Regions from separate parts of the Arthrobacter sp. J156 genome, predicted to be linked through region 2. Evidence: predicted binding sites of a transcription regulator. Region 2 holds the regulator's gene; each other region holds the start of a gene.
What was found. The regulator LexA, encoded in region 2, represses DNA repair genes until DNA is damaged. The targets are predictions, from matches to a motif close to TCGAACANNTGTTCGA.

Region 1 (9,794 bases), 630 kb from region 2:
AGCCCCACCTACCACGTCCCGCCCCGGCGGTCCACGCCCGGAGCACCGGGAGAAAGCGAGCACGCGTGCCCAGAATCGGCGTCCTGGCCCTGCAGGGAGACGTGCGCGAGCACGCCGCCGCGCTCGAGGAGGGCGGGGCCGCGGTCACGACCGTGCGCCGGCCCTCCGAACTCGACGGCCTCGACGGCCTCGTGATCCCCGGCGGCGAATCCACCGCGATCGACAAGCTCGCCCGCGCCTTCGGGATCACCGGTCCGCTGCGCGAGCGCATCGCGGACGGCTTTCCCGTCTACGGTTCCTGCGCCGGGATGATCCTGCTCGCCGACACGATCGCCGACCCGGCCACCGACCTGCGCGGCGAGCCGCAGCAGACCTTCGGTGGCCTGGACATGGTGGTGCGCCGCAACGCGTTCGGCCGCCAGGTCGACTCGTTCGAGACGCGGTTGCGGATCGGCGCCCTGGACGCGCTGCCGGGCGTCGCCGAGGGCGCCGAGTCGGAACCCGTGCACGCCGTGTTCATCCGGGCGCCCTGGGTCGAATCGACCGGTCCCGGGGTCGAGGCCCTGGCCTCGGTCGAGGTACGCGGACGGGACGAGCCGGAGGATGCGCCCCGGGTCGCTAGAATTGTCGCAGTTCGTTCGGGGATGCTGCTCGCCACCTCCTTCCACCCGGAAGTGACGGGGGAGCGCCGCATCCACCGGCTTTTCATCCAGATGATCAGAGGAGAAGCGTAAGCATGTCGGGCCACTCCAAATGGGCAACCACCAAGCACAAGAAGGCCGTGATCGACGCCAAGCGCGCCAAGGCCTTTGCCAAGCTGATCAAGAACATCGAGGTCGCGGCGCGGGCCGGCGGCGCCGACCTGGCCGGCAACCCGGCCCTTGAGCTCGCCGTCGCCAAGGCCAAGAAGACCTCGGTGCCCAACGACAACATCGACCGCGCCATCAAGCGCGGCGCCGGCCTCACGGGCGAGGTCGTGGACTACAGCGAGATCATCTACGAGGCGCGCGGCCCCCAGGGCTCCGCCCTGCTGATCGAATGCCTCACGGACAACAAGAACCGTGCGGCGTCCGACGTCCGCGTGGCCATCACCCGCAACGGCGGCACCGTCGCCGACCCCGGGTCCGTCGCGTACCTGTTCACACGCAAGGGCGTCGTCGGCCTGCCGAAGAAGGAGCTCACCGAGGACGACGTCCTCATGGCGGTGCTCGACGCCGGTGCCGAGGAGGTCAAGGAGTCCGGCGACGCGTTCGAGGTTCTCTCCGAGCCCACGGACCTGCGCGCCGTCGTGGCCGGCCTCGACGAGGCCGGGATCGAGTACGAGTCCGACGAGGTCGAGTTCGTCCCGTCGATGCACGTCGAGCTCGACGCCGACGCCGCGCGCAAGTTCCTCAAGCTCGCCGACGCGCTCGAGGAGCTCGACGACGTGCAGAACGTCTACTCCAACGCGGACATCACGGCCGAGGTCATGGCCGAGCTCGAGGAGGACTAGCCTCCGTGGCGCTGCGCGTGGCCGGCGTCGACCCGGGCCTGACGCGCTGCGGCCTGGCCGTCGTCGACGTCGAGCCCAACCGGCGCGCGACGCTCGTGGACGTCGCGGTCGTCGGCAGCGGCCCGGACCAGGCGCTCGACGCCCGGCTGCTCGTTATCGCCGAGGCCATCGACGCGTGGCTGGACCGGCACCGCCCCGACGTGCTCGCGGTGGAGCGGGTCTTCAGCCAGCTCAACGTCAGCACCGTCATGGGCACGGCCCAGGCCTCGGGGATCGTCATCGCCGCGGCCGCGCGCCGCGGGATCCCGGTCGCCCTGCACACCCCGACGGAGGTCAAGGCCGCCGTGACCGGGAGCGGGCAGGCGGACAAGGACGCCGTCGGCCGGATGGTGGCCAGGATCCTCAGGCTCGATGCACCGCCACGCCCGGCGGACGCCGCGGACGCCGCGGCGCTCGCCATCACGCATGGTTGGCGCGGCGCCGCCCCGGGCTCGCATGCGAGCGCCTCCGCCCACGGCGGCTCGAGCGGACTGACTCCCGCGCAGCGGGCCTGGGCCCAGGCCGAGGCTGCGGCCCGCAAGGGCGGCGCGTGCCGGCGCTGAACGCCGCCACGCCGGGCGGGCGTACCGCCCGCGGGGGCCGTGGCAGGCGGTAAGGTATTCGTAGATGTGTTCGGATGGCCGTTCCGGCCCCGGACCGATGACGACGCCGGAGGGTGGCCTTTCGATGATCAGTTCCCTGAGCGGGACGGTCCAGCATGTTGGACTCGGCAGCGCGGTCGTGGACGTGTCCGGCTTCGGCATGCTCGTCCAGGCGACGCCGCAGACGCTGTCGGGGCTGCACGTGGGGCGGCAGGCCGTGCTGCATACCGCCATGGTCGTGCGCGAGGACTCCATGACGCTCTACGGCTTCGGCGACACGGACGGCCGGGAGGTCTTCGAGGTGCTGCAGTCCGTGGCCGGGATCGGTCCGCGGCTCGCCCTCGCCGTGCTCGCGGTCCTCTCACCGGAAGACGTGCGGATCGCCGTGGCCGGGTCCGACACGAAGACGCTGACCCGAGTTCCCGGGATCGGCCCGAAGGTCGCCCAGCGCATGGTCCTCGAGCTCGCGGGCAAGCTCGCGCCGACCGGGGCCCCCGGATCCACCACCCCGGCGGTTCCGGCCGGCGAGGCCTGGCGGGCGCCCGTTCTCGAGGCGCTCACGGGCCTGGGCTGGTCGGAGAAGGACGCCGGCAGGGCCCTCGACGCGACGGCCGGGGACCAACCGGAGATCGTGGCCGGCGGAAACGTCGGGGAGATCCTGCGGACGGTGCTACGCGACCTCGGGCGCGGCAGCGCCCGGAGCGGCCGGTAGGGGTCCCGGATGGCCGATCCCTCGCCCGTCACGGCCGGCAGCGAACCCGAGGAGCGCGCCCTCGAGGCGGCCCTGCGGCCGAAGAACCTCCACGACTTCGTGGGGCAGCAGCGCGTCCGGCGCCAGCTCTCGCTCGTCCTCGAGGCGGCCCGCATCCGCGAACGGACGTCCGACCACGTCCTGCTCTCGGGACCGCCCGGCCTCGGCAAGACGACCCTGGCCATGATCGTCGCGGCCGAGATGAACGCCCCCCTGCGCATCAGCTCCGGTCCCGCGATCCAGCACGCCGGCGACCTGGCGGCGATCCTGTCCTCCCTCACGGAGGGGGAGGTGCTCTTCCTCGACGAGATCCACCGGATGAGCCGGCCCGCCGAGGAGATGCTCTACATGGCCATGGAGGACTTCCGCGTCGACATCGTCGTCGGCAAGGGCGCCGGGGCCACCGCGATCCCGCTCGAGCTGCCGCCCTTCACCCTCGTCGGCGCGACGACGCGGGCGGGCCTGCTGCCCGGCCCGCTCCGGGACCGCTTCGGTTTCACGGGCCACCTCGAGTTCTACTCCGTGGACGAGCTCGAGCTGGTCCTGCGCCGCTCGGCGATGCTCATGGACCTCAAGGTCACCTCGGCCTCGTTCACCGAGATCGCCTCCCGCTCTCGGGGCACGCCGCGCATCGCCAACCGCCTCTTGCGGCGGGTGCGCGACTGGGCCCTCGTCCACGGCACCGAGGAGATCGACGCACGCTCCGCGGGCGCGGCGCTGGATATGTACGAGGTCGACGCGCGCGGGCTCGACCGCCTGGACCGCGCCGTCCTCCAGGCGCTCTGCACCAAGTTCGGCGGGGGACCGGTCGGGCTCTCGACGCTCGCGATCGCCGTCGGAGAGGAGACCGAGACGGTCGAGACCGTGGCCGAGCCGTATCTGGTCCGCGAGGGGCTGCTCGGCCGCACGCCGCGGGGCAGGATCGCGATGCCGGCCGCGTGGGAGCACCTCGGGCTGGCCATGCCCTCGGGCGCCTTCGGGGCCCAGGAGGCCTTCGAGCTCGACGGGGAGGCGGCGGGGGAGTAGCCCCGCGGCCGGGCACGGGGAAGGGGCCGGGGTTGCGGCGCTCACACTTTGTCCAGATTCGGCCTATACAATGGTGTCTTGCGCCGCCCGGCCCAGGCCGCCGCGCGCCCGGCAGACTTCGCAAGAACACAGACAGGTTTCCCCTTGACGATTACGGTACTGGCCCAGAATTCCTCAGAGCAGGCCCCGCAGGGCGGCTTCGATCCGATGTCGCTCATCCTCTTCGCGGCGATCGGCCTGCTGATCTTCATGATGTTCCGCACGCGTCGCAAGGCGCGCGCGCAGCAGGAGCAGATGAAGTCGCAGCTCGCCCCGGGATCGCAGGTGATGACGCAGTTCGGGCTCTTCGGCACGGTCGTCTCGATCGACGCCGAGGAGAACAAGGTGGTCCTCGAACTCTCCCCGGGCAGCACGGCCACCGTGCATTCACAGGCGATCGCCCGCGTGATGGACGCCGAGCCCGCCGCCGAAGAGCAGGCGCCCGCCGGGACCTCCAGCCTGGACGAGACCCCGGAGGAGACGCTGCGCCGCCTTGAGGAAGACGGCAAGAACAAGGAATAGGCCACTCACGGCGGGCAGCCGGGATGCACGACGCATCCCGGCTGCCCGCCGCTGAATTCCCGCCGCGGACCAAGAAGAAAGTTCCACGATGTCAACAACAGGCCCGATCAGGCACGCACGGCGTGCCCTGCTGTGGCTCGGCGTGCTCCTCATCGCCCTCAGTGCCGTGCTCGTCGGCGGCGTCGCCTCGGGCAACACGACGTGGGCGCCGAAGCTCGCGCTGGACCTGGAGGGCGGAACGCAGATGATCCTCGCCCCCGAGGTCGCCGGCGGTGCCGCCGCGACGCAGGAGCAGCTCGACCAGGCCGTCGAGATCATCCGCCAGCGCGTCGACGGCTCCGGCGTCGCCGAAGCCGAGATCACGACCCAGTCGGGCCGCAACGTCGTGGTCTCCATGCCGGGCACCCCGTCCGCCCGGGAGCGCCAGCTCATCCAGGCCTCCGCGAACATGGAGTTCCGGCCCGTGATCCTGGCCGGTTCGTTCGGCGCCACGCCCGAGGAGAACCGCACGCCGGAAGACCAGCTCCCCGAGCCGTCGGCCGAGCCGGAGAACGCCTCCGACACCAACTGGATCTCCCCGGCGCTCATGCAGGAGTTCGAGGCCTACGACTGCGCCGCCGAGCTCGCCGAGCGCAGCGACTCCGTCAACGACCCCGGGCAGCCCATGGTCGCCTGCGATCCGTCGACGCTGTCGAAGTACATCGTCGGCCCCGTCGAGATCCCCGGCCAGAACATCGTCGACGCGAGCCACGGCCAGCAGCGCAACGCCCAGGGCTTCGTGACGGGCGGCTGGGCCGTCAACCTCGAGTTCAACGGCGAGGGCACGGGGCAGTTCCGCGAGGTCACCCAGCGCCTCGTCGGCATGACCGGGGCCCAGAACCAGTTCGCGATCCTCCTCGACGGAGTGATCGTCTCCGCCCCGACGACGAACGCGGTCATCGCGGACGGCCGCGCGGAGATCTCCGGCAGCTTCACCGAGGAATCCGCCCGCGAACTGGCCGAACAGCTCAAGTACGGCGCCCTGCCGATCAGCTTCGAGATCCAGAGCGAACAGCAGATCTCCGCCACCCTCGGTGCCGACCAGCTCCGCATGGGCATGATCGCGGGCATCATCGGGCTCGTCCTCGTGGCCCTGTACTCCTTCTTCCAGTACCGCCTGCTCGGCCTGGTCACGATCGCATCCCTCGTGGTCGCGGGCCTGCTGACCTACCTCGCGCTCGTCCTGCTGGGCTGGGCGCAGAACTACCGGCTCTCCCTGGCCGGCATCGCGGGCATCATCGTCGCCATCGGCCTGACCGCCGACTCGTTCATCGTGTACTTCGAGCGCATCCGCGACGAACTGCGCGATGGGCGCAACCTGGCCTCGGCGGTCGAGACCGGCTGGAAGCGCGCCAAGCGGACCATCGTGGCCTCCAAGGCCGTGAACCTGCTCGCCGCCGTCGTGCTCTACCTCGTCGCCGTTGGCAACGTCCGCGGCTTCGCGTTCACCCTGGGCCTGACGGCCATCGCCGACCTCATCGTCGTCTTCCTGTTCACGCACCCGGTGCTGCAGCTTCTGGCCCGCACCCGCTTCTTCGGCGAGGGACACCGGCTCTCCGGCCTTGACCCGTCGCTGCTCGGCGTCGTGCCCCTCTACCGGGGCGCCGGGCAGGTGCGGCGGTTCAACGAGGAGGCCGACGCGGCCCGTTCGAAGCGCAATGCGGCCTCCGCCCAGGAGGCGGCCCGACGCCAGACCATCGCCGAACGCCGCAAGGCCGCCGGGCGCGACTCGGTGACGACCCCCTCCACGAAGGATTCCGACCATGCCTAACCTCGCCACCTGGGGCAACGAGCTCTACACGGGCAAGCGCTCCTACCCCTTCGTCGGCCAGCGCCGGCTCTGGTTCGCGATCGCCGGCGTCCTGCTGGTGCTCTCCGTGATCGTTCCGTTCGTCAAGGGCGGCTTCAACCTCGGCATCGAGTTCCGCGGCGGTTCCGAGTTCACCGTCTCGCAGGTCGCCACGACGGAGGTCGCCCTCGGGGAGCAGGCCGTGTCCTCCGTGGTCCCCGACCACACGCCGCGCGTGACGAACATCGCCCCCGGCACCATGCGCGTCCAGACGGAGCGCATGAGCGACGACGAGACGCTCGAGGTCGCCAGGGCCCTGGCCGAGGCCTACGGGGTCTCCGCGGACCGCGTCACGTCCACGTTCGTCGGCCCCACGTGGGGCCAGGACGTGTCCAAGCAGGCGCTCATCGGCCTGGTCGTGTTCATCGTCCTCGTGGCCCTGCTCATGGCGTTCTACTTCAGGACCTGGAAGATGTCGCTCGCGGCCATCATCGGGCTCTTCACGGTCGTGACGGTGACCGCGGGGATCTACGCGCTCTCCGACTTCGAGGTCACGCCCTCGGCGATCATCGGCTTCCTGACCATCCTGAGCTATTCCCTCTACGACACGGTCGTGGTCTTCGACAAGATCCGCGAGAACACCTCCAACGTCTTCGAGCAGTTCGAGCGGACGTTCGAGGAGAAGGTCAACCTGGCCGTGAACCAGACGCTCGTGCGCTCGATCAACACCTCCGTGGTCGCGATCCTGCCGGTCGCCTCGATCCTCTTCATCGGCGCGTTCCTGCTCGGCGCGGGCACGCTGCGCGACCTCGCCCTGGCGCTGTTCATCGGCATCATCGTCGGAACGCTGGCCACGGTCTTCGTCCAGGCCCCGCTCTACGCGCTCTTCCGCGCGGGCGAGCCCGAGATCGTGCGCCACACCAAGCGCGTACACGAGCGGCGTCCGGCCTTCGCCTGACCCGTCACCGGGACGGCCCCTTCGCGGATCCGCCCCACCCGCCACGGTGCCGCCTCCGGCCCCGGCCGCGTGTCGCGCGGACGGGGCCGGAGCGCTGTCCGGGCCCGGTCCGGAGCACGCCGGGCGTGCAGTAATCTTGATGTACCCCGCACGCCGACCGGAGAGGGACCGCCCATGGCCGAACAGCCCGCCGCCCCCGTGCCGGTTCCCGGCGCCGGGAACCGCAATGGACCGGGACGGCGCGAGCGGACCATCTCCCGCCTCGCCCGGCTGGCCGGCCGCACGCCGTCCGGCCAGCCGCCGATCCTGGAACCGCTGCTGCGCACGGTGCGCGCCAACAGCCCCCGCGAGGCGCTGGACCTGATCACGCGGGCCTACGCCGTCGCCGAACGCTGCCACGAGGGCCAGAAGCGCAAGAGCGGCGATCCCTACATCACCCACCCCGTCGCCGTCGCGACGATCCTCGCCGAGATGGGCATGACGGGCACGACCCTCGCCGCCGCCCTGCTGCATGACACCGTCGAGGACACCGACTACTCCCTCGAGCAGCTCGGTCGCGAGTTCGGCACCGAGGTGGCCATGCTGGTCGACGGCGTCACCAAGCTGGACAAGGTCCAGTTCGGCGAGGCCGCGCAGGCGGAGACGGTGCGCAAGATGGTCGTGGCGATGTCCAAGGACATCCGCGTGCTGCTGATCAAGCTGGCCGACCGGCTGCACAACGCGCGGACGTGGCGCTACGTCACGCCCGAGTCCAGCGCCAAGAAGGCCCGCGAGACGCTCGAGATCTTCGCGCCGCTGGCCCACCGCCTCGGCATGAACACGGTCAAGTGGGAGCTCGAGGACCTCTCCTTCGCCGCCCTGCACCCCAAGGTGTACGAGGAGATCGTGCGGATGGTGGGCGACCGCACGCCGGAGCGCGAGAAGTACCTGGCCACCGTGCGGGCCCAGATCGGCGACGACCTGCATCTGGCCCGGATCAAGGCGACGATCACGGGCCGCCCGAAGCACTACTACTCGATCTACCAGAAGATGATCGTGCGCGGCAAGGAGTTCGACGACATCCACGACCTCATGGGGGTCCGGGTCCTCATCGACAGCGTGCGCGACTGCTACGCGACCCTCGGCACCCTGCACGCGCGCTGGAACCCGCTGCCCGGCCGGTTCAAGGACTACATCGCGATGCCGAAGTTCAACATGTACCAGTCGCTGCATACCACCGTGATCGGACCGGGCGGCAAGCCGGTCGAGATCCAGATCCGCACGCACGACATGCACCGGCGCGCGGAGTACGGCGTGGCCGCCCACTGGAAGTACAAGAATCCGGGAGCCAAGGCCGAAGGCAGCGGCCCCGAGGGCTCCGACATGGGTTGGCTGCGGAGCCTCCTGGACTGGCAGCAAGAGACCCGGGATCCGGGCGAGTTCCTCGACTCCCTGCGGTTCGAGATCAACGCGGCCGAGGTCTTCGTCTTCACGCCCAAGGGCGAGGTCATGGCCCTGCCCGCGGGATCCACGCCCGTCGACTTCGCCTACTCGGTGCACACGGAGGTCGGCCACCGCACGATCGGCGCGCGGGTCAACGGCAAGCTCGTCCCGCTCAACAGCGAGCTCCACCACGGCGACTGGGTGGAGATCTTCACCTCCAAGGCCGAGGGCGCGGGTCCCAGCCAGGACTGGCAGGGCTTCGTCAAGAGCGCCCGCGCGCGGAACAAGATCCGCCAGTGGTTCACGAAGGAACGCCGCGAAGAGGCCATCGACAAGGGCAAGGACCTCCTGACCCGGGCGCTGCGCAAGAACAACCTGCCCCTGCAGAAGCTCATGACACACGACACCCTGACGGCCGTCGCCCACGAGCTGCGCCACCAGGACATCACCGCGCTCTACGCCGCGGTCGGAGATGGCCACACCTCGGCGCAGAACGTGATCGAGCACCTGACGGCCCTGGTCGGCCCCGCGCAGGTCGAGGAGACGGAGTTCGACGAGACGCCCGTGACCTCGACGTCGCAGCGGCTCTCGACGTCGGATTCGGGCGTTGTGGTCAAGGGCGCGGGGGAGGTCCTGGCCAAGCTGGCCCGCTGTTGCAACCCCGTGCCGCCGGACGCCATCGAGGGCTTCGTGACCCGGGGATCCGGGGTCTCCGTGCACCGGGCGGACTGTACCAATCTGCTGGCCCTGGCCAACCAGAAGGAGCGCCTTGTCGACGTCGAGTGGGCACCGACCAAGACGAGCGTCTTCCTCGTCGAGATCCAGGTGGAGGCCCTCGACCGCAAGTCCCTCCTCTCCGACGTCACCCGCGTCCTCTCCGAGAACCACGTGAACATCCTCTCGGCCAGCGTGAACACGACCCGCAGCCGCACGGCGCTCTCCCGCTTCTCCTTCGAGATGGGCGACCCCAAGTACCTGCACCACGTGCTGAACGCCGTACGCCGTATCGACGGCGTCTACGACGTGTACCGCACGAGTTCCAATACTGGCCAGCGCCGCACCTGAGCCCGCGGTCCGCGCCCCCGGTCACTACGCCCGGTTGCCGGCCCCGGTCG
Region 2 (9,794 bases):
GGCGCGGTCTCCACCGGCTGGGCCGGCTTCTCCTCGGCGGGCTCGGCCGCCACCGGGACGTCCTCGGCGGCCGGGGCCTCAGCAGCTGCCGGCTCGGCCACTGCCTCGTCGACCACTGCCTCGTCGGCCGCCGCCTCGTTGGCGGCCAACTGCGCCTTCAGGCCTTCCGGCAGGGCGTCGCCCAGCGACTGCGACATCGCCGGCCGGTCCGCGTCGGTGTCGACCCGTTCCTTGCCCGCGGCCGCCTTCGCCTTGTCCTGCTCGCGCTGCGCCTGGCGGCGCGCCTCGGCCTTGGCCTCCGCCTTGTTCTTCAGGGGGCCGACGACCATGACCATGTTGCGCCCGTCGATCCGCGGCGTGGACTCGACGATGCCGACCGAGGCGACGTCCTCGGCGAACTTGTTCAGCAGGCGGATGCCCATTTCCGGACGCTGCTGTTCGCGGCCGCGGAACTGGATCATCGCCTTGACCTTGTCGCCGGCGGAGAGGAAGCGCAGGGCGTGGCCCGTCTTCGTCTCGTAGTCGTGCTTGTCGATCTTCAGGCGGAAGCGGATTTCCTTGAGAACCGTGTTGGTCTGGTTCTTCCGGGCCTCGCGCGCCTTCACGGCGGCTTCGTACTTGTACTTGCCGAAGTCCATCAGCTTGCACACGGGAGGCTTGGCCGTAGGCGCCACCTCGACGAGATCAAGATCGGACTCGGCGGCCAGACGCAAGGCGTCCTCGATGCGGACTACGCCCACCTGTTCGCCGTTGGGTCCAACCAACCGCACCTCCGGGACGCGGATTCGATCGTTAATGCGTGGATCGCTGATGTGTCACTCCTGCTGTTCGTGGTCCGAAGCCGCCCGCAACAGGAAAAGGCCTCCGGCTGCGGGGCAGGCGGAGGCCTTGGAATTCGTTGACGGACGGGCCGCCGGGTGGAGGTTGGACCTCCACCGCCGAATTGACCCGGCAGCCTCTGCGGCTATCGCGGGTGGGAGTCAGGCCTCCACTTGCATGCCTGCTTCGAACGGAAGGGGGCCACGTCACGGCGCCCCCCGAATGCACGAATCAGGTCGGTCTGTGGAAAGCTTAGCAGTATGAGCACCCCCGAATCGAATCCGGAGTCCGTCGCGCCCGAGGCCGGAGCCGTCCGAGACATCGCCGAAGTACCCGCCGTCGAGATCATCACGACGGCCGCCGTCCACTTGATGAGCGCCGCCGCGGTGAAGTGCGGCCTCGCCGCCGGCGACGACGCCGAGGACCTCAAGGACCTCGACGAGGCCCGCAAGCTGATCACCGCCCTCGCGGGCCTCATCACCGCCGCCGCCCCGGAGATCGGCAGCCAGCACGCCGCCCCGCTCCGCGACGGGCTGCGCTCGCTCCAGCTCGCCTTCCGCGAGGCGTCGACGATCCAGGACGCGCCGGGCCAGGGCCCGGGAGAGAAGTTCACCGGACCGGTGAACTGACCCCACGCCGGGAACCCACGGGGCCCCGTCGACCCGCCGTGACGACGGCGGGACGGCGGGGCCCCGCCGCGTCCGTCGACAAGAAGGGGCCGGGCGGCCCCGACGGGCCTCCCGCCCTCTGATGGTTCGGCGCCGGTGGGGCGGGCATCCCCGGCAGGCCTCCTGCCTGCTGGCGGTGGGGCGCGGTGGCGCCGGCCGGGATCAGGCGAGGATCCGCTGACCCCGGCCGCGACGGCGGCGCCGCAGGAGCTGGGCGGTCAACGCCGCCAGGCTCAGCAGGGATCCCGCAACACCGATCAGCACGAAGGCTGCGGCCGTCGAGCCGTTGTCGATCGCGAGGCCGACGAGCGGCGAGCCCAGCGCCGTGCCTCCCGTGAGCGCCGAGCCGTACCAGCCCATGGCCTCTCCGCGCCGCTCCTCGCGGACGAGCTCGGTCAGCCGCTCCGAGGCGGAGGCCAGGACCGGGGCGCACAGCAGGCCCGGGCCGACGGTGAGCAGCGCGAGCGTCAAGGTGTCCTGCGCGAACAACAGCGGGACGCTGAGCACGGACATCGCCAGGAGCAGGACGAGCGGCGGCAGCCTGAATGGCAGGGCGCCGTAGACGAGTCCGCCCACGAGCGACGCGCCGCACCAGAAGACGAACACGATCCCGAGCTCCGCCACGCGGTCCATGCCCTGCAGGACGGCGACCACGGCGACCTCGGATCCTGCGAGGACGAGCCCCGCCCCGGACGCTGCCAGGAAGACGCCCACCACGCCCGCCGTCACCCACGCGAAGCGGTGTCGGAAGCCCCGGCCGCGCTGCTGGATCCGACGCCGCGTCTCCTTGAGGCCGGCCGGGATCAGCTCGGCCTCCGCCTCGGCGAGGTGGAGGGGCGCCGCGGCGACGACGGACGCCTCGGCCCCCTTGCGTTCCTCGGCCGGTTCGCTCGGGACGACGGCGCCCGGTTGCCCCGAGCGCGTCGGCGGATTGAGCCACATGAGCACGAGTCCGCTCAGGGCCGCCGCGATCCCTACGCCGGTCAGCCCGAGCCGGGTCGACGCGCTCGTGGCGATGACGGCGGCGAGCGCGGGACCGCACATGAACACGAGCTCCGTGGCGATCGAGTCGAGGGCGAAGGCCGAGCGCCGCGTATCGCCCGCGGTCATCACCCCGAGCGCCTGGCGCACGACGCTGAAGACCGGAACCGCGAACACGCCCCCGACGAAGGCGAGCAGGAGGAGCCATTCGTAGGACACGTGTGGCGCGGCCGTCCATACCGCCCCCTCCACGAGGACCGAGGGCAGCAGGGCCCGGCGGAGCCCGTGGGTATCGACCTGACGGCCCCGCCACGGGGCACCGAGCGCGATGCCGACGGTCATCAGCGCCGCGACCGTCCCGGCGGCGGTCCACTCGCGGCCGAGCGTCTGCACGACGTGCAGCGTCAGCAGGATCCCGGCCGCGGAGTGCGGGAAACGGGCCACCATCCCGGCGGCGAGAAGCCAGGCGACGCCCGGTTGCCGCAGCAAGTGGGCGTATCGGACGAAGTTCACCTCTGGCCGGCTCCCGGCGCCCGGGTCGTGAGCGCCAGTTCGAGCGAGTCCACGCCCTCGCTGAAGGCGGTGTCGCCGCGCAACCGCTCCTGGATCCGGGCGACGGCCGCCCGGGCGCGCTCCGGCGTCGTACCCTGGGCGAACGCGATCTCCAGCCGCACTTCCGGACCGGATCCCCCGCCGGCGACGACGGCGCCGGAGGCCGTGCGCGAGGCGACCCCGCGCCCCGGCGCGGCGGTCAACCCGATGACGTCGGGCTCCTGGTCGACGAGGCCCTCGAAGAGCGCGGCGTGGCGCCCGTCGGCGTAGCCCGGGACCCAGGGCCGCTGCTTCGCGAGGGACCAGACGGCCGGACGCCGGACCACGAACGTGACGTCCGATCCCGGGTCCACCACCAGCAGCTGGGCCCCCTCGGACACCGCGGACAGGGCGGCGCGGGGTGCGAACACGGCCACGGGGCGGGCCTGGGGGTGCCAGGCGCGCAGCCGGTCCACGCCGGAGAACACGGGCAGGGCGGCGCGTCCGTCCGGGGCCGTGATGGTCACGAGCGCCATGTCCGCCTCCTTGTCCTCGGCGAAGCCGTGCTCGCCGAGCCCGCCCTCGGCCAGCGATGCGAGGACCGGGACGAAGACGCGGGCGGTCGCGAGGGAGGAGACGACGCCGGCCTCGTCGCCGGTGCCGGCCACGAGCGCGGCGACCGCCGCCTCGTAGCCGGCGTCCGGGAGTCCGTCGTCGGCGTCGAAGGCGTGCAGCGGATTGCCCTCCCCGGCCAGGTCGCGCCCGGACCACGGCTGTCCGGCGGAGTCGGCGGCCCCGCCCGCGCGGCGCAGCGCGGCCTCGATGTGCCCGGGCAGGTGCCGCCCCGGCGTCGTCCCCTCGGCGTCCATCGGCGCGGCCGCGCCCCTAGCGGCGGCCGGCGACGTCGAGCGCCTCCGGCAGGGTGAAGCGGCCGGCGTACAGGGCCTTGCCGACGATCGCGCCCTCGACGCCGGCGGGCACCAGGGTGCGCAGCACGCGCAGGTCCTCGAGGCTCGAGATGCCGCCCGAGGCGACGACGGGCTTGTCCGTGCGCTCGCACAACTGCGCCAGGAGCTCGACGTTGGGTCCGCGCAGCGTTCCGTCCTTGGTCACGTCCGTCACGACGTACCGCGCGCAGCCGGCGTCCTCGAGCCGGGCCAGGACCTCCCAGAGGTCCCCGCCCTCCTGCGTCCAGCCCCGGGCGGCCAGCGTGGTGCCGCGGACGTCGAGCCCGACGGCGATCTTGTCGCCGTGGCGGGCGATTGCGCGCGCCGTCCACTCGGGGTCCTCGAGCGCCGCGGTGCCCAGGTTCACGCGGGCGGCGCCGAACTCGAGCGCGCGCTCGAGGGAGGCGTCGTCGCGGATGCCGCCGGAGAGCTCGACCTTGATGGACAGCTGGTCGGAGACGCGGCGCAGCACCTCCGTGTTCTGTCCGCGCCCGAACGCGGCGTCGAGGTCGACGAGGTGGACCCACTCGGCGCCGTCGTTCTGCCACGCGAGTGCGGCCTCGAGGGGGTCGCCGTAGCCGGTCTCGCTGCCGGCCTCGCCCTGCACGAGGCGTACGGCCTGGCCGTCGGCGACGTCGACGGCGGGGAGGAGTTCAAGGATGGGCTCGTGGGGGGTGCTCATGGTCGGTGGCTTTCGTTCGGTGGCGGTTCGGTCGGAGGCGGCCGCGGGTGCGGCCGCAGCTCACAGGGTCAGGGCGTAGGCGGCGCCGAGCGCGAGGGCGGCGAGAAGCCAGCAGGCGGCGATCCAGGACACGTGCGCCTTCTGGCTCCGCAGCGACAAGGCGCCGCCGATCAGGAGGCCGCCGAGCGCCATCAGCAGGATGCTCCACATCAGAGCGTGCCCAGCCAGTTGCGCAGCAGCCGGGCGCCGGCGTCGCCGGACTTCTCCGGGTGGAACTGCACGGCCGAGAGCGGTCCGTTCTCGACGGCCGCGATGAACGGCACGCCGTGCTCGGCCCAGGTCACGGCCGGCGGCGTCATGCGCGGCTGCAGCACCTCGAACTCCCACCGCTGCACGCCGTAGGAGTGGACGAAGTAGAAGCGCTCGTCCTCGATGCCCTCGAACAACCGCGACCCCGCCGGCGGGGCCACCGTGTTCCACCCCATGTGCGGGACGACGGGCGCCTTCAGGAGCTCGACCGTTCCCGGCCACTCCCCCATGCCCTGGGTGCGGACGCCGTGCTCGACGCCCTCCTCGAAGAACACCTGGTGGCCGACGCAGATCCCCAGCACCGGGCGGCCGCCCGCGATGCGGCGGCCGATCTGCTGCACGGCGCCGACGTCCTTGAGCGCCTTCATGACGGCCGCGAACGCGCCGACGCCGGGCACCACGAGACCGACCGCCGTCGAGACGTCGCGGGGATCGCGGCTGAGCACGACCTCGGCGCCGGCCCGCTCGAGCGCCCGGACCGCGGAGCGGACGTTGCCCGAGCCGTAGTCGAGGACGGTGACGGAGGGGCGGGCCATCCTAAAGCGCGCCCTTGGTCGAGGGGATGGCCCCGCCAAGGCGGGCGTCCGGCTCGACGGCCGCGCGCAGCGCCCGGGCGAAGGCCTTGAACTGGGCCTCGACGATGTGGTGCGGATCCCGGCCGGCGACGACGTTCAGGTGGAGGCAGATCTGCGCGTGAAGCGTCAGGGCCTCGAAGACATGGCGCGTGAGCGAGCCGGTGAAGTGCCCGCCGATGAGGTGGTATTCCTGCCCGGCCGGCTCGCCACCGTGGACCAGGTAGGGGCGTCCGGAGATGTCGACGACGGCGTGGGCCAGCGCCTCGTCGAGGGGGACCGTGGCCTCCCCGAAGCGGCGGATGCCGGCCTTGTCGCCGAGTGCGGTCCGCAGGACCTCGCCGATCGTGATCGCGACGTCCTCGACGGTGTGGTGCACGTCGATGTGGGTGTCGCCCGTGGCCTCGACCGTGAGGTCGATCAGGGAGTGCTTCGCGAGGGCCGTGAGCATGTGGTCGTAGAACGGCACGGTCGTGCTGATGGTCGATTGCCCGGTCCCGTCGAGGTCCAGCTCGACGGAGACGGTCGACTCGCTGGTCTTCCGGCTCATCCGGGCGCGGCGGCCGCTCAGCAGTTCTGCAGTCATGGTGTTCCTCGTTCGGGCGTGGGTGGTGGCGGTGTGGTGCCGGTGGGCCGGCGTACAGTCTATCCGCGCTACGGGGCGTCGGGGGCGTGGCCGTCCGCGGTGGCCAGGGCCCCGGGCTCGGCCACCAGCAGGCGGAGGCGGTCCAGGAAGACCGTGGTCTCCTCGGGGGTTCCCGCGGTGACCCGGAGGTGGCCGGGGATGCCGACGTCGCGGATGATCACCCCGGCGTCGAGCAGGCCCTGCCAGACGCGCGAGGGGTGCGCGAGCCCTCCGAAGAAGACGAAGTTGGAGTCGCTCGGGGCGGGCGAGAGGCCCATCTGGGTCAAGGCCGCCACGATCCGGTCCCGCTGCTCCTTGATCGCCTCGACGTTGGCCAGCAGGGCGGCGACGTGCTTGAGCGCGGCGTTCGCGGTGGCCTGGGTGACGGCGGAGAGGTGGTAGGGCAGGCGCACGAGCCGGAGGGCGTCGGCGACCTCCGGAGCGGCGGCGAGGTAGCCGAGCCGGGCACCGGCGAGGGCGAAGGCCTTGCTCATGGTGCGGGAGACGATCAGGCGCTCGCGCCCCGGAAGGAGCGTGAGGGCGGAACGCGTTCCGGTCTGGGCGAACTCGGCGTAGGCCTCGTCGACGACGACGACGGTGCGGCTCGGCGTCCCCGCCTCGTAGACGGCTTCGACGACGTCGAGCCCCAGCGCCGTGCCGGTGGGGTTGTTCGGGGAACAGAGGATGACGACGTCGGGAGCGGCCTCGGCGACCTGCGCGGCGGCCGAGGCCGCGGTGAGCGCGAAGTCGTCCTCCCGGCGGCCGGCCACGTAGCCCGTGTCCGTGCCGCTCGCGAGCAGCGGGTACATCGAATAGGTGGGAGGGAATCCCATGACGGTGCGCCCCGGCCCTCCGAAGGCCTGGAGGATCTGCTGCAGCACCTCGTTGGAACCGTTGCCGGCCCAGATGTTCTCCGCGTCGAGTCCGTGGCCCAGGTAGGCGGCAAGACGAGTCCGGAGCTCGGTGAATTCCCGGTCGGGGTAGCGGTTGAGCCCGGCGGCGGCCGCTGCGACGTCGGCCGCGATGGCGGCCTGGACCTCGGCGGGGACCGGATGGGTGTTCTCGTTGACGTTGAGCTGGATGGGAACGTGCAGCTGCGGGGCCCCGTAGGGCTGCAGGCCGCGAAGGTTCTCCCGCAGCGGCAGGTTGGCGAGTCGCTCCAGCTGTTCAGTCACCGATTCAGTCTATTCTCCGCGGCCACGGCCCCGGGAATCGGCGGCGCCGGCCGGTAACAATGCCGCCGCGGATCGTCCCGTGACGCGCCCTGGCGGACCGGGCCCTATCCGCCGGTGGGGACGTAGAGCTGCTGCCCCGGGAGGATGGTCTGGCTCGTGAGGCCGTTGAGCTCCGTGATCTCGCGGATGACGGAGCGCGGGTCTCGCTCCGGGGCGAACTCGGAGGCGAGCCCCCACAGGGTGTCGCCCGCCATCGTCGTGACCAGTTCGGCCCGGAGCGGCTCTCCCGTGGAGCCGTCGGCGGCCATGGCGGGCGCCGTGAAGACGCCGGCGACGACGAGCAGCACGGCCGCCACGAGCAGGACGGGCAGGCCGATGAGCACGAAGCGTCCGCGCCGGGTCAGGCGCAATCCACCGGAGGGCGCCGTACGGGCGCCGGGCGTGCCCGTCGAGGCGACGTGGATCATGGGGGTTCCTGCAGCGGCGGCGAGGGCGGGCTGTGCCATGGTCGTGCCTTTCTCGAGGAGGTCTTCGAATCTTCGCCCTGGGATCAGCGATCTAGAACATAGCTTCGAAAGTGATTGATACCTGTTTAGCACCCTTGACCGACGCTTGTCGAGACACGTTCGAACAAATCTTTGAAATGGGCCTCGGGCTCCACTAGCGTTGGGATAGGTGGTTCACGGGAACCACTGCACCAGCCGCTACCGACGCTTTGGGTCCGACGCCGACGAGTGGCACCGCCGTGAACGAGGTCAACAGGATGGGGCACACCATGAACGCAGCAGAGTCGCCGGCACCCAGGAGCGCGCGGAAGAGCCTCACGATCCGGCAGAAGAAGATCCTCGAGACCATCCAGCGCGCCGTCGGCGCGCACGGCTATCCGCCCTCGATGCGCGAGATCGGCGACACGGTGGGCCTCGCGAGCCTCTCGAGCGTCACCCACCAGCTCGCCCAGCTCGAGAAGATGGGCTACATCCGCCGGGACCCCCGCCGGCCGCGCGCCATGGAGATCCTGGTCCCCCTCACCCTCACCGATGCGGACGCCGAGGGCCCGGCGCCGGAGCAGCCGGACCTGCGGGCGGCCAACGGGATGCCCGTCTCGGAGCTCGCCTCGGCCGCCGACACGGCGTTCGTTCCGCTCGTCGGGCGCATCGCCGCGGGCGGTCCGATCCTCGCCGACCAGACGGTGGAGGACGTCATGGCACTGCCCCGGCAGCTCGTGGGCCACGGCGAGCTCTTTATGCTCAAGGTCAGCGGCGATTCGATGGTCGAGGCCGCGATCTGCGACGGCGACTGGGTGGTCGTGCGGAGGCAGAACACCGCGGACAACGGCGACATCGTCGCGGCGCTGCTCGACGACGAGGCGACGGTGAAGACCTTCAGGCAGCGCGACGGCCACACGTGGCTGCTGCCGCAGAACCGGCAGTACGAGCCCATCCTGGGTGACCACGCGACCATCATGGGCAAGGTCGTCTCGGTGATGCGCTCCCTCTAACCAGGGCCGGGCGGCACCGGACGCCGGGCTGCCTTCTCAACGCGGACCACGCCACGCCGGGCCGGCACGACCGGACCGGTGTGTCGCGTTGGCCCCGCTCCGGCGCGCCGCCGGCCACGGCTGTTCCGGACGGTGCGTCCGCTACGACGCGTCCGGCGCGAGGCGGCGGAGCGCGCCGAGGACGGTGTCCTTCTCCGTGGTCGCCCACATCGGCGGGAGCGAGGCGCGCAGGAACGCCCCGTAGCGCTCGGTGGCCAGGCGCGGATCGAGCATGGCGACGACGCCCCGGTCGCCGGTCGAGCGGATGAGGCGACCGGCACCCTGCGCCAGCCGCACGGCCGCATGGCTCGCGGACACGGCCATGAAGCCGTTGCCTCCCCGCCGGGCGACGTCGCGGCTCCGCGCCGTCGAGAGCGGATCGTCCGGTCGCGGAAACGGGATCCGGTCGATGACGACGAGCCGGCAGGACGGCCCGGGCACGTCGACCCCCTGCCACAACGTCATCGTGCCGAAGAGGCACGTGTCCTCTTCCTCGGCGAACCGGCGGACGAGGGAGGCCATGCCGGACTCCCCCTGGCACAGGATCTCCTGGTCGAGCCGCGGGCGCAAGGCCTCGGCGGCCTCCTCGGCGGCGCGCCGCGAGGAGAAGAGGGCGAGCGCCCCTCCCCCCGAGGCGCGGATGAGGTCCTCGAGCTCGTCCAGGAGTTCCGGGGCGAGGGAGCGTGAGGGCCGGGGCAGGTGCCGGGCCACATAGAGCACGCCCTGCTTGGGGTAGTCGAAGGGGCTTCCGACGTCGATTCCGGTCCAGGACGGGGCCCCCTCGCCGAGCAGGCCGAGCGATCCGGCCACGGGCTCGAACGCGGAACCCACCGCCAGCGTGGCCGAGGTCAGCACGACGGTGCGCCCGTCGAAGAGGCCCTCCCGCAGGCGGCCGCCGACGCCCAGCGGGGCGATGTTCAGCGTCGCGGGGCTCGATTCGTCGGGCTG
Region 3 (9,794 bases), 620 kb from region 2:
CGGTCAGGACCGTGCCGGCGACCTCGAAGGACTGCCCGTCGACGATCTCCCCGTCGGGCGTGGACCCGGGGAAGAGCGCCTCCCACAGCATCTGGTCGTCCGGGTTCAGGTAGACCGGGGCGTGAACGAGGGCGGCGAAGTCGCGGGCGTGGCGGATGTGGTCGTCGTGGCCGTGGGTCAGCAGCACGGCCTTGACCCCGCGGTCCCCGACGGCCCGGGCGATGGCCGCGGGGTCGTGGGCGGGGTCGATGACGAACACCTCGGTGTCGTCGCCGACGATCCAGACGTTGTTCTCCACCTCCCACGTGCCCCCGTCGAGGGAAAAGGTGCCGGAGGTGGTCAGCTGTTCGATGCTGGCGCCCATCTCAGAGCTCCACCACGGAGCGCAGGACCTTGCCGCCGTGCATCTTCTCGAAGGCCTCCTCGATCTGGTCCAGTCCGATCCGCTCGGAGACGAACGCGTCGAGGTCGAGCCGGCCGAGCTTGTACTGCTCGACGAGCATGGGGAAGTCGCGGGAGGGCAGGCAGTCGCCGTACCAGGAGGACTTCAGGGAGCCGCCACGGCCGAAGACGTCCAGGAGGGGCAGCTCGAGCCGCATCTGCGGGGTGGGGACGCCGACGAGGACCACGCGGCCGGCGAGGTCGCGGGCGTAGAACGCCTGCTCGTAGGTCTCCGGGCGGCCGACGGCCTCGATCACGACGTCGGCGCCGAAGCCGCCGGTGAGCGCGCGGATGGCCTCGACGGGGTCCTCTTCGCGGGAGTTCACGCCGTGCGTGGCGCCGAGGGACCGGGCGAGCTCGATCTTGGCCGGGTCGATGTCCACGGCGATGATCGTGGTCGCCCCGGCGAGCTTGGCCCCGGCGATCGCCGCGATGCCGACGCCGCCGCAGCCGATCACGGCCACGGACTCGCCGCGCTTGACCTCGCCGGTGTTGATCGCGGCGCCGATGCCCGCCATCACGCCGCAGCCGAGGAGCCCCACGGCGGCGGGGTCGACGTCCTCGTCGACCTTGGTGCACTGCCCGGCGGCGACGAGGGTCTTCTCGGCGAAGGCACCGATGCCCAGCGCGGGGGAGAGCTCGGTTCCGTCGGCGAGCGTCATCTTCTGCGTGGCGTTGGCGGTGTCGAAGCAGTACTGCGGCTGCCCCTTGGCGCACGCGCGGCACTGGCCGCACACGGCCCGCCAGTTCAGGATCACGCGGTCCCCGACCGCGATCTCCGTGACGCCCTCGCCGATCTCGGAGACGACGCCGGTCGCCTCGTGGCCCAGCAGGTAGGGGTACTCGTCGCCGATGCCGCCCTGCTTGTAGTGCAGGTCGGTGTGGCAGACCCCGCACGTGAGGATGTCGACGACGGCCTCTCCCGGGCCCGGATCGGGGACCGTGATGGTCTCGATGACGACCGGCGCGTCCTTCTCGCGGGCGACGACGGCCTTGACCTGCTGTGGCATGGGAACAACCTCACATCGGTTGGGAACGGTGGACGAACAGGGGACCCGCCGCCGGGCGGCAGGTCCCCTTCATCCAATCACAGCCGACTCAGAGGCGCTCGCGTACCTCGGCGATGCGGGGGTTTGTTGCGGCGGTCCCGTCAGCGAAGACGAGGGTCGGCACCGTCTGGTTCCCGTCGTTGAAGGCCTCGACGAGCTCCGCGGTCCCCGGCACCTCCTCGATGTTGACTTCCCGGTAGGCGATCCCGTCGGCGTCCATGGCCTTCTTCAGGTTGCGGCAGTAGCCGCACCAGGAGGTCGTGAACAGGGTGACGGTGCCTTCGGCGGGGACGTAGTCCTGGAGGTTCGCTGCAGTCATGTCCAGCACAACCCGGGCCGTGAGACGCTTATTCCATGTGTGGACGCTACGTGATGGCGCGGGCCATCGGAGACCTGGTCGCCGACGCCGAGGCGGAGGCGGACGCGGCGCTCGAGCTGCGCCGCTCCTGGAACATCGCCCCGACCACCGACGTGCCGATCGTGCTGGAGCGCCTCGTCAAATCCTCGCCCGTGCGGCAGATCCACGTGGCCTCGTGGGGGCTCGTGCCGGGATGGGCCAAGGACCCGAAGGTCGGCGTCCGGGCCTTCAACGCCCGCAGCGAGACGGTGGCGGAGAAGCCCACGTTCCGCTCCGCGGTGAAGTCCCGCCGCTGCGCCGTCCCCGCCGAGGGCTACTACGAGTGGAAGGCCCCTGCCGGTGGGAGCCGTGCCAAGCGCCCCCACTACGTGAGGCCCCGGGACGGCTCGCTCATCTACTTCGCCGGCCTCTACGAGTGGTGGAAGGACCCCGCCAAGGCGGAGGACGATCCCGGCCGCTGGCTGCTGTCGACCTCCATCCTGACGACGGCGGCGCCGCCCGCGGACGCGGAGGAGCCGGTGCTGCGCGGGCTCGCGGAGCTGCACGACCGGTTGCCGATCCCGCTGCGCCGGGACGTCCTGGGCGACTGGCTGGACCCCGGGAACCGGGACGCCCCGGCCCTCGTGGACGCGGTGCGCGGCGGGGCCTACGGCGTGGCGTCCGGCTGGCGGCTCGACGAGGTCGGCCCGGCCGTAGGCAACGTCCGCAACGACGGGCCCGAACTGCTCGAGCCGCTCGAGCCGACCACCTAGCCGCCCCTCGGTTCAGCCGTCGGCTTCGAGGCGCACCCGTCCGGTCTCGTCGACGGTGAACGCGGGATTGTGCACGAAGTCCCAGCGGAAGCCGTCCGGGTCGGCCACGCAGGCGCTCGTTCCTCCCCAGGACCGCGTCTCCGGCGGCGTCACGGGCCGGGCTCCCGCGGCCAGGGCGCGCTCGTAGTGGGCCCGGACCGCATCGGCGCTGGCGGCGTTGTGGCCCAGGGAGACCGGCGGGGCCTGGGCTCCGTGTCCGACGTCCCCGTACTCCGAGGGCATGCTCGCCACGTTCCACAGGGCGAGCACCTGCCCGTGCCCCGAGCGGACGAACGCGATCTCACCGGGCACGTGGCCCGCCTCCTCGAAACCGAGCCCCTCGACGTAGAACGCGCGGGAGGCCTCGACGTCGCGGACGCCGAGCGTGATCGCGGTGACCAACGGGGGAGCGGCGGGTGCCTCTGGCGGAGTATCCATGCCCCGACGGTACCGGTGATGCCGAAGTGTCGGAAGCGTCCCCTACGCTCGATTGCATCGAACATAGATTCGAATACAATGGAGTGACCGCTTCCGCTTCCCGAAGCGCAAACTTCCCTCACCCCCTCGTGCCGGGGCTCACAACCGGCGCCTGGTCCCAGGAGGTTTCCCGGATGGGCCTGTTCACCCGATCCATCGACGTCGACTGCACCACGTCCGGCCTGCCGCTGCGGCTGCGCTGGGAAGGGCGCGAGTACCTCGTGGCCGCCGAGCCGCTGCGCTGGTTCGAGCGCCGCAAGTGGTGGGCCGAGGAGCTGCGCGCCGAACGCGGCCGCGGGCCGGGGCTGGTGGACCACGAGATGTGGCGGATCCAGGCGCGGCTGGCGGGGCGGGGGCCGCTGCGCACCTTCGACCTCTCCCGCCACGCCGAGACCGGGCGCTGGCGCCTGGTCATGATCCACGATGCGTTGAAAGAGAGCGCGTGAGCTTCACCCACCTGCACGTCTCCTCCGCCTTCAGCGCCCGCTACGGGGTCTCCTGGCCGGACGAGCTCGTCCGCGCGGCCGCCGCGGCCGGGGCGGACGCCCTGGCCTGCACCGACCGCGACGGCCTGTACGGGATCCCCAAGCACTTCAAGGCCTGCCTCCGCCACGGGATCGACCCGGTCGTCGGCGTCGACCTCGCCGTGCTCGGACCCGGCGCGGGGCGCGTCGTCGTCCTGGCCCGTGGGAACGACGGCGGCGCGGGCTACACCGCGTTGTGCCGGCTCGTCTCGGCGGCCCACGCCGGGACCACCTCGGGCGGGCGCGGCGCCTCCCGGCCCGTCGGGGTCACGCCCGGGGAGCTGGCCCGCTGGGCCGCCGGACCGGTCGGCGACGCCGGAGCGGATCGGGCGGGAGGGGCTCAGGACCCGCGGGCCGGGGCGGCGCTGACGGTCCTCCTGGGTCCGCAGTCCGACGTCGGCCAGGCCTGCCTGCGCCGCGGCTACGGGCAGGCGCGGCAGCTGCTGGAGCGCTGGCGGGCGGTCCTGCCCCCCGGCGCGCTCGCCGTGGAGGCCGTCACCCACGTGAACCGCCCCGGCGCCAGGCTCAGCACGGCGCACGCCGTCCGCATGGTCCGCGCCGCCCGGGACTGCGGCGTCCCGGCCGTGCTGGGCAACGCGGTGCGCTACGCGGAGCCCGACGGGGCGGCCACCGCCGACGTGCTCGACGCCGCCCGGGCGCTGAGCACGCTCGAGGCCCTCGACGACCTCCAGCCCAACGGCCAGGGCTGGCTCAAGGAACCGGCCCAGATGCACCGGCTGGCCGGCGAGGTGGCCCGCGAGGCCGGAGGCGGCGCCGGGCTCGCGGCCGAGCTGCTCGCGGAGACCGCCCGGCTGGCCGACCACTGCCGCATGGACCCCGTGGGCGACGCCGGCTGGGGGATCCCCGTGGTCCCCGAGGCCCGCGTCATCGGCATCACGGGGGACCCCGCGCGCGAGCTCGCCGCGCGCTGCGAGGCCGGCATCACGCGGCTGTTCCCCGACGGCGGGGACACCCGGCTGCGCGGGCGCCTCGCGACGGAGCTGGACACCATCGCCTCGCTCGGCTTCTGCTCCTACTTCCTCACGGTGGCCGAGGTCTCCTCGATGATCGCCGCGATGGGCGTCCGCGCCGCCGCCCGCGGGTCCGGGGCCTCGAGCCTGGTCAACTACCTGCTCGGCGTCAGCCACGTGAACCCCCTGGCCCACGATCTGCTCTTCGAGCGCTTCCTCTCCCTGGACCGCTCGACCCTTCCCGACATCGACATCGACGTCGAGAGCGCGGAACGGCACGCGGTCTACCGGCGGATCTTCGAGCGCTTCGGGCGCGAACGCGTGACCCTGATGAGCATGCAGAACGGCTACCGGGCCCGCGGCGCGGTGCGCGACGCCGGGCTCGTGCTGGGGTTCGAGAACGCCGAGATCGACGACATCGCCAAGCAGCTGTGGCGGTTCTCCGCCTCCGGGTTCCGCGCCGCGCTCGCCGAGAAGCCGGAACTGCGCGGCTTCGCCGAGCGGGTCGGTTCCGAGCGCCAGCTGGACCTGCTCGTGGATCTCACCGAGCGCCTGGACCGGCTGCCCCGGCACATCTCGATGCACCCGTGCGGCGTGATCCTCGGCGACTCCGGGCTGCTGGACCGCACCCCGGTCCAGCCGAGCGGGCTCGGCCTGCCGATGAGCCAGTTCGACAAGCACGACATGGACCCCATGGGGATGCTCAAGCTCGACGTCCTCGGCGTGCGGATGCAGAGCGCGATGTCGTTCGCGCTGCGGGAGGTCGTGCGCATCCACGGAAGCGGCGACGCGGTGGCGGCCGCCGGGCGGCACCCGCTCGGGACGGACGGTTCCCTGCCGCCCTTCCTCCACGGGGACGGGCGGATCGATCTCGAGAGGGTCCCCCTCGACGATGAGCCCACGTTCGAGCTCATCCGCAGCACCCACACCCTGGGCTGCTTCCAGATCGAGTCGCCCGGCCAGCGCGAGCTCATCGGCAAGCTCGCCCCGCGCGAGTTCAACGACCTCATCATCGACATCTCCCTGTTCCGGCCGGGGCCGATGAAGTCCAACATGGTCAAGCCCTACCTGGAGAACCGGCACGGCTTCGCCCGGGAGCGCTACCCGCACCCCGACCTCGTGCCCGCGCTCGCCGAGACGCACGGGGTGACCGTGTTCCATGAACAGGTGCTGCGCACCTTCGCCACGATGACCGGCTGCAGCCTCGCGAAGGCCGACGTCCTGCGCCGCCTGCTGGGCAGCGAGACGCAGGAGCCAGCCGTCGAGGCGTTCTTCCGCAGCCACGCGACGGCCCGGGGGTACCCGCTCGCCGTCGTCGACGAGGTCTGGGAGACGCTCAAGGCCTTCGGCAGCTTCGGCTTCTGCAAGGCCCACGGGGCGGCGTTCGCGGTGCCCACCTACCAATCGGCCTGGCTCAAGACGCACCACCCGGAGGCCTTCCTCGCCGGGCTGTGGGAGCACGACCCCGGGATGTACCCCAAGAGGCTGCTCGTGGCCGAGGCCCGCAGGATGGGCATTCCCATCCTGCCGCTGGACATCAACCGCAGCTGCGCGGAATACCGGGTGGAGCGCGTGGACGCCGGGAAGGACGGCCCGCCCGGTGGACGCCTGGGCATCCGGCTGAGCCTGTCCGGGATCTACGGCATGTCCGCGACCGAGGTCCGGCGCACGGTGGCCGGGCAGCCCTACGCCTCGCTCGCCGACGTCCGGGACCGGGCGGGGCTCACCCGTTCCTCCCTCGAGCGGCTCGCGGCCCTCGGCGCCTTCGACGAGCTCCAGCGCCGAAGCGGCCCGGGCAACCGTTCCGACCTGGTCCGGCACCTCCGGGAGGCCGCGGCGCGCCGGCCGGGCGTCCGGCGCCGCCAGCTCCCGGGCCAGCTCGCCCTGCCGCTGCCCGACCTCGAGCTCTCGGCGCTGCGCGCCCTCGAGCCCGCGCCCACCGCCGAGGAAACCGTCCGCACCGAGCTGGACCTCATGGCCCTCGACGTCAGCGGCCACCTCATGGACAGCCACGCGCCCCTGCTGGCCGAGCTCGGGACCACGCCCGCCGCGGAGCTGCTCGGTCTGCGCAACGGCACCGAGGTCCTGGTCGCCGGGGTCAGGGTCGCCACGCAGACCCCGCCGATGCGCGGCGGCCGCCGCGTGGTGTTCATCAGCCTCGACGACGGCACGGGCTGCGTCGACTGCACCTTCTTCCACGACGCGCAGGAGAACTCGGGGCCGCTCCTGTTCGCCACGCGGCTCCTGCTGGTCCACGGCATCACCCGCCGCACCGGGCCGCGGGGGATCAGCCTGCAGGCCCTGCAGGCCTGGGACCTCTCCGTGCGGGACGCCCTGCCCGGCCCGGGACACCTGGCGGACCCCGGACGCGCCCGACCGCAGCCACCCCCCGGCCGGGCAGCGGCCGCCGGCGTGCCGGCACCGGTGGGCACCGGACACCCCCGGGCCCGGACGGCCGACGGGACGCCCGGCGCGCTCCGCGGGGCCGCGCTCGCCGTCCGGATGGAGGCCGAGGGCCTGGACAACCGGCTCCCCGCCGGCCGGTGAGCCCGGGACGGCCTACCCGCTGCCGCCCGGAGGAGCCGAACCCCACCGTCAGGGAGGGCCGGAAGCCGGGATCCGGCGTCGTACCCCGCACGGGGGAACCGGATTCCCGGCCCGACCACGCCGTCCGTTAAGCTGGACCCTGGCTGGCTGTGGTCCCCGTACGCCACAAGTCATGAAGCCGAACACCAACACAAGGAGACCGAAGTGTCAGAGCAGATCACCCTCACCGTCGACGGCGAACAGCGCGAGGTGACTGCCGGGACCACGGGTGCCGAACTGTACTTCGAGAACCGCTCCGTCGTCGTCATGCGCGTCGACGGCGTGCTGCGTGACCTGGACCGCCCCCTCGAGAACGGCACGGTGGTCGAGGCCGTCGAGATCGGCTCCCCGGACGGCCTCGACGTCCTGCGCCACTCCACCGCCCACGTCATGGCCCAGGCCGTCCAGCAGCTGCGCCCCGACGCGAAGCTCGGCATCGGCCCCTACATCACCGACGGCTTCTACTTCGACTTCGACGTCGCCGAGCCCTTCACGCCCGAGGACCTGAAGACCCTCGAGAAGATGATGCTCAAGATCGTCAACCAGAACCAGAAGTTCGTCCGCCGCGTCGTCACCGAGGACGAGGCCCGCGCGGCCATGGCCGACGAGCCGTACAAGCTGGTCCTGCTGGACAAGGCCTCCGAGGCGGACGAGGCCGGCGAGGGCGTGAACGTCGAGGTCGGCGCCGGCGAGATCACGATCTACGACAACGTCGACCGCAAGAGCGGCGACGCCGTCTGGTGCGACCTCTGCCGCGGGCCCCACCTGCCCAACACCAAGCTGATCTCCAACGCGTTCGCCCTGACCCGCTCCGCCGCCGCCTACTGGCTCGGCAGCGAGAAGAACAAGCAGCTCCAGCGCATCTACGGCACGGCCTGGCCCACCAAGGAAGAGCTCAAGGCCCATCAGGAGCGCCTCGCCGAGGCCGAGCGCCGCGACCACCGCAAGCTCGGCTCCGAGCTGGACCTCTTCTCCTTCCCGGACGAGCTCGGCTCCGGCCTGCCCGTCTTCCACCCGAAGGGCGGGATCATCCGCAAGGCCATGGAGGACTACTCCCGCCAGCGGCACACGGAGGCCGGCTACGAGTTCGTCTACACGCCGCACATCACCAAGGGGCACCTCTACGAGGTCTCCGGCCACCTTGACTGGTACAAGGACGGCATGTTCCCGGCGATCCACATCGACGAGACCCGCGATCCCGAGAGCGGCGAGGTGCTCAAGCCCGGCCAGGACTACTACCTCAAGCCGATGAACTGCCCCATGCACAACCTGATCTTCCGCCAGCGCGGGCGCTCCTACCGCGAGCTGCCCCTGCGGATGTTCGAGTTCGGCTCCGTGTACCGCTACGAGAAGTCCGGCGTCGTGCACGGGCTGACGCGCGTGCGCGGCATGACCCAGGACGACGCCCACATCTACTGCACCCGCGAGCAGATGAAGGACGAGCTGACCGGGACGCTGAAGTTCGTCCTGGACCTGCTCAAGGACTACGGACTCGACGACTTCTACCTGGAGCTCTCCACCAAGGACCCGGAGAAATACGTCGGCGAGGACGCCGCCTGGGAGGAGGCGACCCGCACCCTCGAGGAGGTCGCGACCGACTCCGGGCTCGAACTGGTCCCGGACCCGGGCGGCGCCGCGTTCTACGGTCCGAAGATCTCCGTGCAGGCCCGCGACGCGATCGGGCGCACGTGGCAGATGTCCACGATCCAACTGGACTTCAACCTGCCCGAGCGCTTCGAGCTCGAGTACCAGGCCGCCGACGGCACACGCCAGCGCCCCGTCATGATCCACCGCGCCCTCTTCGGCTCGGTGGAGCGCTTCATGGGCGTGCTCACCGAGCACTACGCCGGCGCCTTCCCGGCGTGGCTCGCGCCGGTCCAGGTCCTCGCGATCCCCGTCGCCGAGGCCTTCAACGACTACCTGTTCGACGTCGTCGACCGGCTCAAGGCCCAGGGCATCCGGGCCGAGGTCGACCACTCGAGCGACCGCTTCCCGAAGAAGATCCGCAACGCGTCCAAGGAGAAGGTCCCGTTCGTCCTCATCGCCGGCGGCGAGGACGCCGAGGCGGGGGCCGTCTCCTTCCGCTACCGCGACGGCAGCCAGGACAACGGCATCCCCGTCGACGAGGCCATCGAGCGGATCGTCACGGCGGTCCGCGAGCGGAGGAGCTGAGGTGGGCGGGGGTCCGGAGGTCGACGACTACGAGCTCGCCGGGGTGCCGGACGCCTTCCAGCGCCTCTGGACCCCCTACCGCATGGCCTACATCAAGCGTGGGCAGGACCAGGTCACCGGCGAGGACGACTGCCCGTTCTGCCGCGGTCCGGAGCGCGGCGACGAGGAGTCCCTGATCGTGCACCGGGGGCGGACGGCCTACGTCATCCTCAACCTCTTCCCCTACAACTCGGGTCACCTGCTGGTCTGCCCCTACCGGCACGTGCCCGACTACACGGACCTCACCGTCGAGGAGACGGCGGAGCTCGGCGCGTTGACGCAGGAGGCCATGCGCGTCCTGCGGGCGACCGCCGGGCCGTCCGGCTTCAACCTCGGCATGAACCAGGGCGTCTCCGGGGGCGCCGGCATTGCGGCCCACCTGCACC

Region 1: a site for LexA is predicted at 2,153-2,168, ahead of ruvA (Holliday junction branch migration protein RuvA). Genes of this name have one in related genera too.
Region 3: a site for LexA is predicted at 3,135-3,150, ahead of AC0QR5_RS03610 (DUF6504 family protein). Genes of this name have one in related genera too.

The regions. Positions count from the first base shown of each region.
Region 1 covers NZ_CM149650.1:755,670-765,463, reverse strand. Annotated here, with positions in the region: gene pdxT (pyridoxal 5'-phosphate synthase glutaminase subunit PdxT) at 66-734, shown strand; gene AC0QR5_RS03565 (YebC/PmpR family DNA-binding transcriptional regulator) at 737-1,492, shown strand; gene ruvC (crossover junction endodeoxyribonuclease RuvC) at 1,498-2,094, shown strand; gene ruvA (Holliday junction branch migration protein RuvA) at 2,219-2,845, shown strand; gene ruvB (Holliday junction branch migration DNA helicase RuvB) at 2,855-3,910, shown strand; gene yajC (preprotein translocase subunit YajC) at 4,055-4,471, shown strand; gene secD (protein translocase subunit SecD) at 4,560-6,281, shown strand; gene secF (protein translocase subunit SecF) at 6,274-7,257, shown strand; gene AC0QR5_RS03530 (RelA/SpoT family protein) at 7,432-9,744, shown strand.
Region 2 covers NZ_CM149650.1:1,387,623-1,397,416, forward strand. Annotated here, with positions in the region: gene infC (translation initiation factor IF-3) at 1-770, opposite strand, end outside; gene AC0QR5_RS06415 (DUF1844 domain-containing protein) at 1,080-1,448, shown strand; gene AC0QR5_RS06420 (MFS transporter) at 1,650-2,981, opposite strand; gene AC0QR5_RS06425 (SseB family protein) at 2,978-3,868, opposite strand; gene priA (bifunctional 1-(5-phosphoribosyl)-5-((5-phosphoribosylamino)methylideneamino)imidazole-4-carboxamide isomerase/phosphoribosylanthranilate isomerase PriA) at 3,885-4,628, opposite strand; gene AC0QR5_RS06435 (hypothetical protein) at 4,689-4,838, opposite strand; gene hisH (imidazole glycerol phosphate synthase subunit HisH) at 4,838-5,473, opposite strand; gene hisB (imidazoleglycerol-phosphate dehydratase HisB) at 5,475-6,095, opposite strand; gene AC0QR5_RS06450 (histidinol-phosphate transaminase) at 6,164-7,309, opposite strand; gene AC0QR5_RS06455 (LysM peptidoglycan-binding domain-containing protein) at 7,414-7,815, opposite strand; gene lexA (transcriptional repressor LexA) at 8,085-8,807, shown strand; gene AC0QR5_RS06465 (ATP-dependent DNA helicase) at 8,949-9,794, opposite strand, start outside.
Region 3 covers NZ_CM149650.1:770,956-780,749, reverse strand. Annotated here, with positions in the region: gene AC0QR5_RS03635 (MBL fold metallo-hydrolase) at 1-364, opposite strand, end outside; gene AC0QR5_RS03630 (S-(hydroxymethyl)mycothiol dehydrogenase) at 366-1,451, opposite strand; gene AC0QR5_RS03625 (glutaredoxin domain-containing protein) at 1,540-1,809, opposite strand; gene AC0QR5_RS03620 (SOS response-associated peptidase) at 1,845-2,600, shown strand; gene AC0QR5_RS03615 (VOC family protein) at 2,613-3,077, opposite strand; gene AC0QR5_RS03610 (DUF6504 family protein) at 3,251-3,562, shown strand; gene AC0QR5_RS03605 (DNA polymerase III subunit alpha) at 3,559-7,158, shown strand; gene thrS (threonine--tRNA ligase) at 7,363-9,369, shown strand; gene AC0QR5_RS03595 (HIT family protein) at 9,371-9,794, shown strand, end outside.